DNA from 2 places in the Streptococcus sp. DD11 genome. Region 1 is predicted to be linked to the other one. Evidence: predicted binding sites of a transcription regulator. Region 1 holds the regulator's gene; the other holds the start of a gene.

What was found. Region 1 encodes NrdR, which represses ribonucleotide reductase genes. Its sites were predicted from a motif close to ACACNATATATNGTGT; they were not measured.
Region 2: nrdD (anaerobic ribonucleoside-triphosphate reductase) is a predicted target of NrdR. The motif match lies at 2,751-2,766, and genes of this name have one in related genera.

Annotation. Positions count from the first base shown of each region.
Region 1 covers NZ_KQ969393.1:83,178-87,552, forward strand. Annotated here, with positions in the region: gene STRDD11_RS03675 (endonuclease/exonuclease/phosphatase family protein) at 1-723, shown strand, start outside; gene STRDD11_RS03680 (excalibur calcium-binding domain-containing protein) at 1,109-1,798, opposite strand; gene nrdR (transcriptional regulator NrdR) at 1,911-2,384, shown strand; gene STRDD11_RS03690 (replication initiation and membrane attachment family protein) at 2,385-3,533, shown strand; gene dnaI (primosomal protein DnaI) at 3,534-4,375, shown strand, end outside.
Region 2 covers NZ_KQ969392.1:515,228-519,602, forward strand. Annotated here, with positions in the region: gene STRDD11_RS02425 (GNAT family N-acetyltransferase) at 1-139, opposite strand, end outside; gene STRDD11_RS02430 (hypothetical protein) at 195-335, opposite strand; gene nrdD (anaerobic ribonucleoside-triphosphate reductase) at 337-2,532, opposite strand; gene STRDD11_RS02440 (heme transporter CcmD) at 2,810-4,348, opposite strand.

The DNA.
Region 1 (4,375 bases):
CAATATGATGTCATTTGCCTGCAGGAAGTCAATCAATTAACGGAGTCTGAACAGGCTGTTCAGGCTCCGCTTTATCAGGCAGTGTCGGGCAGTATTGCCCTTCATCAGGATAACTACGCTCTCTGCCTGACGGAGAAATTATCCGCACAGGGACTGGATTACTACTGGTCCTGGGCCTATAATCACATAGGCTTTGACATTTATCATGAAGGGGTGGCAATCTTATCCAGAAAGCCGCTGGCTCCTAGAGAAATTTTGGTATCAAAAGTCAACAATCCTGCAGATTATCGGACGCGCAAGGTTCTGCTGGCGGAGACAGAGGTGGAAGGTCAGCTGCTGACGGCAGCATCCTGCCATCTGTCTTGGTGGGACAAGGGGTTTCAGAGCGAGTGGTCCAAGCTGCAAGCAGCGCTATTGAAAGCGGAGACACCTTTGCTTTTGATGGGAGACTTCAATAATCCAGCCGATCAGGAAGGTTATCAGACCATGTTGGCCAGCCCGCTGAACCTGCAGGACAGCCATACGGCTGCTGCAGAGGCTGTCGGAGAGGCGACGGTGGAAGGCGGTATCGCTGGCTGGGATCAGAATCAGTCTGCCCTGAAGATTGATTATATTTTCACCAGTCGGAGGATGAAGGCAGAACGCTCAGCTGTTGTTTTTGACGGTCAAAATGGTCCAGTTGTCAGCGACCACTTTGGTTTAGAAGCAGAGGTGAAAATTTAGAGAAAAGATGGTGGGACGCACCCTTGTGATGGCTGCGTTCTCACCGGCAAAAGAACAGGCAGGATAAAGTTTTTATTTCCAGCCAAATATGACGAAAGATTTTATTAAAAAACGCATAAAATCAGCGCTTTCGAACAGCCTGTTTTTATGCGTTTTTCTATTTACAGTCTTTTCCTTTGCTTTTGGCAGTGGCGGTGGGACAGAAGAGGCTGAAGGACTTTTTATACAGTATCTTATCAAAGATACTCCCTTTTGCGGGTGAGGGCGCAGCTATCATGGGAGTCTGTCTCAGCCTCACTCCCCCGGACTGTTAAAGCAAGGCGAGTTAACGACGGAATAAAAGATAAACTAAATGACGATAAAAAGTTTTTGCTTGGTCTCTGGCTTATCGTTCACATCCGATACCGTCACCGTCTCGATCCAAGTGGCGGCCGTATCCAGGCTGGCCTTGATAGACTGGTGCAGCTCCGGCTGCTCTTGCTTCAGAACAGTTTTTGTAGTAGACATTGGCTTGGGCTGCTTGTGCAGCAGCGGCTTCTTCTTGTTGCCTTTGCGCTTCGGCGGCTTTTTGAGCTTCTTCTTGTTGCCTTTGCGCTTCGGCAGCTTTTTGAGCTTCTTCTTGTTGCCTTTGTGCTTCGGCAGCTTTCTGAGCTTCTTCTTGTTGTTTTTTCGCTTCGGCAGCTTTTTGAGCTTCTTCTTGTTGTTTTTTCGCTTCGGCGGCTTTCTGAGCTTCTTCCTGTTGCCTTTGTGCTATCCGTTCCTGTTCCGCTTTTTCTGCAGCCTCTTTTTGTTGGCGCTCTTTTTCAGCTTTATTTTTTTCTTTTTGTGCCGATGACCGACTACTTGCTGAGCTAATTTTTGCAGAAGAGGAGGAGTTGGAAACGGCTTTGGTATCTTCTGTATTCGAAGAGCAGGCAGAAAGGGTAACGCAAGCCAGCAGGATACAAGAGCAAGCTGCAATGTTTTTCTTTGATAACATCAGAATAATCTCCTTTTTATAAAATGATAGCGTTTTCAAAAATATTATATAAGAAATGATAGAAAAAAGAATAACAGAATGATTGATGTTGTCCAATTTTTAGAAATCTGCATGCTCCTTTTCCTCCCTTTTTAGACCTCAAACTGCTGTCTTTTGTTATTCTTGAAAACGTGTTATAATGAAGTATTAAGATTCTAGGAGGGATGTCATGCGTTGTCCGAAATGTGGTGGGAGTAAGTCAAGTGTAGTGGACAGCCGGCAGGCTGAGGATGGGAACACCATCCGCCGCCGCCGTGAGTGCGAGGAGTGCCAGCACCGTTTTACAACCTATGAGCGTGTAGAGGAGCGGACCTTGGTTGTTGTCAAAAAAGACGGCACACGCGAACAGTTTTCTCGGGATAAAATTTTTAACGGGATTATCCGTTCTGCTCAGAAAAGGCCTGTATCAAGCGATGAAATTGAGACCATTGTCAATCGGATTGAGCAAAAGGTCCGCAGTCAGAGTGACAATGAAATCAACAGCGAATATATCGGTTCCTTGGTCATGGATGAGCTGGCCGAGCTAGATGAGATCACCTATGTCCGCTTTGCCAGCGTCTACCGGAGTTTCAAGGATGTAGGTGAGCTGGAAAGTCTGCTCAAGCAGATCACCAAGGGTTCCAAGAAGAAAAAGGAAAAATAAATGAAACCAAATCATCATTTTTCTTTCTTGCGCAATCATCTGGTCAGTCAGGATACGGGCAATTTTTCCCGGCTCTATCTTCCGATCTTAGGGAGGGAGGCGGCTGCTCTCTATCTTTATCTCTTGGCTTTCTGGGATAATGGCCAGAAAGAGCATCTGTTCAGCCATATTCTCAATCATCTGGATTTTGGGATGGACATTCTGGAAAGCAGTCTGGACCGACTGAGTGCTATGCGGCTGCTCACTATTTATGAGGAAGAAGGTGCCTATGTGATGCAGCTTTATCCGCCCCTGTCTGCCGATGAATTTTTCCAGCATAATGTCTACAGCAAGCTGCTGGAGAAGAAAATTGGCGAGGCGGCCGCGGAAGCGCTGAGACCTGAGAGCGCCAGCGGTCAAAAACGGATCAAGCCTTTTATGCAGGTATTTGGTCTGGAAAATCAGCAGCAGGAACGTCCCCGCCAGGTCAACGATTTTGACTTAGGGCACTTCAAGCAGCGCATGGCGCAGGAAAATCTGCGCTTTGCGGATGAAAAGGAAGACGTGCTGGAGCTTTTTGCCATAGCAGAGCAGAAAAAATGGACCTGGTATGAGACCTATCTCTTAGCTAAGGAAACAGCAGTTTCTCAGGTCATTTCTACCAAGCGCATGAAGCAGAAGCTGGCCCAGCGGCCTGTTGACAGCGAATTTAGCCAGCAGGAGCGTTCCATTATCCGGGAGGCAAAGAGCAAGGCGCCGATGATGTTTCTGGCAGAGATTAAGCAAACGCGTCAGGCAGCCATCACGCGGACTGAGCGAAAGCTCTTGCAGGATTTGGCAGAGCTAGGTCTCCTTGATGAGGTGATCAATGTCATTCTGCTGCTGACCTTTAATAAGGTTGATTCGGCCAATGTCAATGAAAAATACGCCCTTAAAGCCGCCAATGACTTTGCCTATCAGGGTGTCAAATCGGCTGAGGAAGCCGTTCTCAAAATCCGTGAGCGCCATCAGCAGGGCAGCAAAAAACCGGCCTTTTCCAAAGGACAGACCAGCAACGTACCTGACTGGAGTCAGCCGGATTATAAGAATGAAACCAGCGCTGAAAAGCAGGCTGAACTGGAAGAGCAAAAACGCCGGCTCTTAGCCAAACTTGAAGGAGGAAGCGACTAAATGGAAAAAATCGGACAGACCCTGCCTCATATGAATAAAGTGCGGCAGTTTGACTATCAGGAATTGGTCAAGCAGATCATGGCAGACCCTGATGTAGCAGCTTTTATCCAGCAGGAAGGCCTGTCGCAGGCTGAGATTCAGCGCAGCATTTCCAAGTTTAATCAGTATATCACGGAGCGCAACCGTTTTCTGCTGGGGGATGACAGTTACATTGCCAAGGGCTACAAGCCGGTCTTGGTTCGGAATGAAGGATACGCTGATGTTTCTTATGAGGAAACGCCGGAGCTGATTGAGCAGGAGCGGCAGGAGGCTGTTCGCAGCCGTCTTAATCTCATCAATCTGCCGGCCAGTCTCAAGGAAGCCAGTCTGGCTAAGATTGACTTGGATGATGTCGGCCGCTATCAGGCTTTTGAGCTTCTGACCAACTTTGTGGCTGACTATCCCGATTATCAAAAAGCTCTCTATCTCTACGGGGATTTCGGTGTTGGCAAGAGCTACATGATGGCAGCTCTGGCCCATGATTTATCGGAAAAGCGCAGTGTTTCTACGACTCTGCTGCATTATCCAAGCTTTGTTCTGGATGTGAAGAATGCCATCAGCTCCGGTCTGGTCAAGGAAAAGATTGACGGCGTCAAGACAGCGCAGGTGCTGATTTTGGATGACATTGGCGCCGAGCAGTCCAGCCCTTGGATGCGCGATGAAATTCTGCAGGTCATCCTGCAGCACCGCATGCAGGAAAATCTGCCGACTTTCTTTACCTCCAATTTCAGTTTTGCTGATTTGGAGCGGCATTTTGCTAATTCTAAGAATGGCGACGAGACCTGGCAGGCCAAGCGGGTCAT
Region 2 (4,375 bases), on a different contig from region 1:
GGATTGTCTCCAGCCAGTCTTCGTAAACAAAATCCGCTCCGCCGAAAAAACCATCCTTGGGACCGCCAGCTGCCTCAAAGTCAGCCAGCATCTCCAAAATCGTATCCTTGTCTGCCAAAGTCGGCCGCCTTAGTTCCATCGCTTTTTCTCCTGATACGAAGAGAGTGAGACTGCATCGCGCCCCACTCCAACTTCTATTGTTTCTTCTTTTTTTCTAAAAATTTCTGCCGCAGACTGACTAAGCGGTCTTTTTTGTCGCTGCCGCCCTGCGAGTGCTTCTCGTGGAAACGCCGTACTTGAGCCTTTCCCTTGTCATCTAGTTGGTATTTTCCCATCTTAATTTCCTTCATACTTAATGGTCGAACCGTTCATATGCTTAACCCGGGCCGATATTTCCTTGTGACGGCCCTTGACCATAGGCCGAGCCTGAGGATTGCCCAGATAGCCGCAGGTCCGCTTGACCACATCTACCGTCTTGGGGTCGCTGTTGCCGCAGTTAGGGCAGGTGAAGCCCCGCTCAGTCGGCGTGAAATCTCCTTCAAAATCACACTGATAGCAGCGGTCAATCGGTGTATTGGTCCCCAGATAGCCGACCCGATCGTAAGCATAGTCCCATACAGCTTCTAGGGCTTTGGGATTCTGCTGCAGGACCGGATATTCACAGTAGTGGATAAAACCGCCGGAAGCACCGGCCTCTGGATAAACCTTTTCAAAGTCCAGCTTTTCAAAGGGCGTCGGATTCTTGCGCACATCGTAGTGGAAAGAATTGGTATAGTACTCCTTGTCAGTAATATCCTCAATGACACCAAACTTCTCCGTATCCAGCCGGCAGAAACGGTCTGTCAGACTCTCAGACGGTGTTGAATAGACAGAGAAGTGATAGTCGTACTGTTCAGACCATTCTTCCACGCGCCGCTTCATATCCTTGACAATCGAAACGGTAAATTCCTTGGCTGCTGGATTTTTTTCCCAGTCGCTGCCATAGAAGACTGCTGCCACTTCATAGAGGCCGATGTAGCCCAGAGAAACGGTGGCCCGGCGGTGGGTAAAGAGCTGGTCAACCTGATCGTACTTGCCCAAGCGCCGGCCGAAGGCCCCATATTGGTAGAGAATAGGCGCATTGGCCGGACTGGCCTCCTTAGTCCGCTCCACCCGATAGACCAGCGCATCTTCGGCGATATTCATGCGCTCATTAAAGATTTCCCAGAACTTGGCAAGGTCGCCCTCAGACTCCAAGGCAATCCGCGGCAGATTAACCGTGACAACCCCCAGATTCATGCGGCCGGAGTTGACTTCGTCCCCATTTTCGTCCTTCCAGCCCTGCAGGAAGGAACGGCAGCCCATGGGCACCTTGAAGGAGCCGGTCAGGTCAATAATCTTGTCATAGGACAGCACATCCGGATACATCCGCTTGGTGGCGCATTCCAAAGCCAGCTCTTTAATATCATAGTTCGGTGTGCCGGGCTCTAAGTTCAGGCCGCGCTTGAGGGTAAAGATCAGCTTGGGGAAAATGGCTGTGCGGTGCTCGGATCCCAGCCCCTTGATACGGATATTGAGAATGGCTTTTTGAATCTCCCGCTCAAAGCGATTGGTCCCCAGGCCAAATCCCAGCGATGTGAAAGGCGTCTGACCGTTGGATGTAAAGAGGGTATTGATCTCATATTCCAAGGACTGCATGGCATCATAGATATCCTTTTTGGTCTTTTCCCAGGCATAGTCCTCGCGCTTATCCTCCAGGACCCAGTGCTCCGCATCCCGCAGATGTTTTTGATAATTCAGCGCAGCATAAGGCGCCAAAACCTCATCAATCCGGTCAGCCGAACAGCCACCGTACTGGCTTGACGCTACATTAGCGATGATTTGCGAAATCTGAGCTGTCGCAGTCTGGATAGACTTGGGACTTTCCACTTCAGCATTGCCGATCTTAAAGCCATTCTTCAGCATCCCCGCAAAGTCAATCAGGCAGCAGTTGGTCATCGGTGTATAGGGACTGTAGTCCAGATCGTGGTAATGAATATCGCCTTTTTGATGTGCATTGGCCACATGGGGCGGCAGCATTTTCAGTCCGATGGATTTGCCGACAATCCCCGCTGTCAGATCGCGCTGGGTATTAAAGACATCGCTGTCTTTATTGGCATTTTCATTGACTACCGTCTGGTCCTTGTTGAGGAGCTTGTCGATGGTAAAGTTGATGTCCGTCGCTTTTGAGCGCTCAAAATCCCGCTGGGTGCGGTAGGTAATGTAGCTCTCTGCAATGGTATACTCCTTGGCATTGAGCAGCTCATGCTCTACAATATTCTGAATCTCATAGATTTTGACATACTTGGCAAAACGATCGGTGATTTCAGCGACAATGCGATCCGTAATCGTTTCAAGCTTGGCTTCCAGCATCGGCGTCAGAGGGCCGACTTCCTGCGCAGCCCGCACCATAGCCTTGTAAATCTTCGCAACATCAAAAGTCACCCGGCGGCCGTCCCGCTTTTCGACATAAACAGCTGGAATGGTTTCAAACTTTTCTTCTCTTAAAATCATCATGGACACATCCTCTTTCTGATACTCATGAAAATCATCTCAGCTCTGCTGTACACCCAAACCACAGCAGCTTGGCCTTGCAGCAGCGGACAAACTTCCGCAAAAAAAGTGCCGGTACAGCTGGCAGCGGACAGCTTCAGACCCAGATTGTTCCGGGCTGATTTTCAAAAAGTATGCTATGATTGATACAAGAATCATTATAGCACGTTAAAATAAAAAATCAATATGTTGTGTAAAATTTTTAAAAATTTTATTTTATACACAACATATTGATAATTTACTTCAGTTCGTAAAGTTTAAAATGGCTCAGTTTGAGATCCGTTTCTTTATAATTTTTAGAAAGATTTTGGCGGGTATCAGACAGCAGCTCCAGATGATTGTTGACCAAAATAAACTTGGGCTGGACATTTTCCAAAGCGCTTTGCAGTCCCAGACGATTTTCAGCCGTTCCCAGATAAAGAGCGGGCGAAAGCAGGGAAACAGCTGACTTGCGGCCGCTGGCCTGATAGAGGCTGGCACTATTGTCCCAAGCATACACCCTATCGTCCGCGCTGCTCTTTTCCTGAATATACTGAGCTGCTCTAGCTCTTTCAGCAGACTGACCGCTGGAAAGCAGGTATTCATTGACCAGCGGATAGCCTACTAGATAGAGCAGAGCCAGGAGCGGCAGGAAGAACTGGCCGGCGATGTAGCTGGACCAGAGGGAAGGCTGGCGGCGGTCCCTGCGGTGGCGGCCCGCCTGCTTCTTGCCCTTATTAAACCAGAGAGCCAGCAGAATCATAGCAAAAGGCAGGGCTGGCAGCAGCTGATAGCTGCCTTGGTCCGGCAGACCCAGCGCCCCTAAAACCGTTGCCAACAGGCCCAGCAGACCGATAAAGCGCAGCACGCGCGTGCTGGTTGACTCCGCCTTGGTAAACAGGCCGACTGCAAAGGCTGATGCAAAGCCCAAACCGACCGTCAAGAGACCGTAATAAAGCAGATTGCCGAGGAGATGGCTGCCGAGCAGGTTAAAGGAATCCCAGGCATAGGTCACCTGGCTGATGGCCTGACCGAACGTCTGATTGACAACGGTAAAGTAGCCCAGCGGATAGAAAATCAGCGAAAAGCCCAGCAGTGCTGCCAAAAACTGGTAAAAACCTCTGGCCTTCTGCTTGCTCACGATATTGTAGACAAAGAGCACCAAGCTGGTCAGCGCATAAAAAACAAGGCTGACCATCGGCTCAATCATAAAGGCAACGGCCCCGAAAGCACCGTATAAGATGAACTTTTCATCCTTGAGATCGTCCTGCAGATAGCGCACTAAGAAAGAGAGATTCCAAAAGATAAAAGGAAAAACAAATATAGTGGAGTAAAGACCGCCAAAGCCCAGCGCAAAAACCAAAAGGTAAAAGAGCAGCAGGAGACTGCGCGACAAGCCTTGCTTGGGTCTGAGCCGGGCCACTGTCCGATGCAGGAAAATGCCCGCCAGCCACAGAGCCAGTGTTTGAAAAGCTATGAGCAGAAACTGCCCAAAGACCAGACTGCCAGCCCAAAGAATGAAATAATAGAGCAGGCCGCTGGTCCCATAAATCTGCGAATAAGGCAGCTGCCCCTGACTCATGGCCCAGCCGGCATACAGATTCTGCGACTGCAGGTTGGTAGACAAGTGGGTCAATAAAGGGTTGACCACACTGAGCAGGCTGAGAATCAAGCTGCATAAAAAAGCAAGAACATAAGGAACAGGCTCCAGTTTTGCAGGCTGGCTCTCAGCCTGTTCACTTCTGCTTAAAGAGGCCTCAGACACTTCCAAAACCGGCTCGTCATTTGTATCGTACATAAAAAAGAATCTCCTTGATATCAGTCT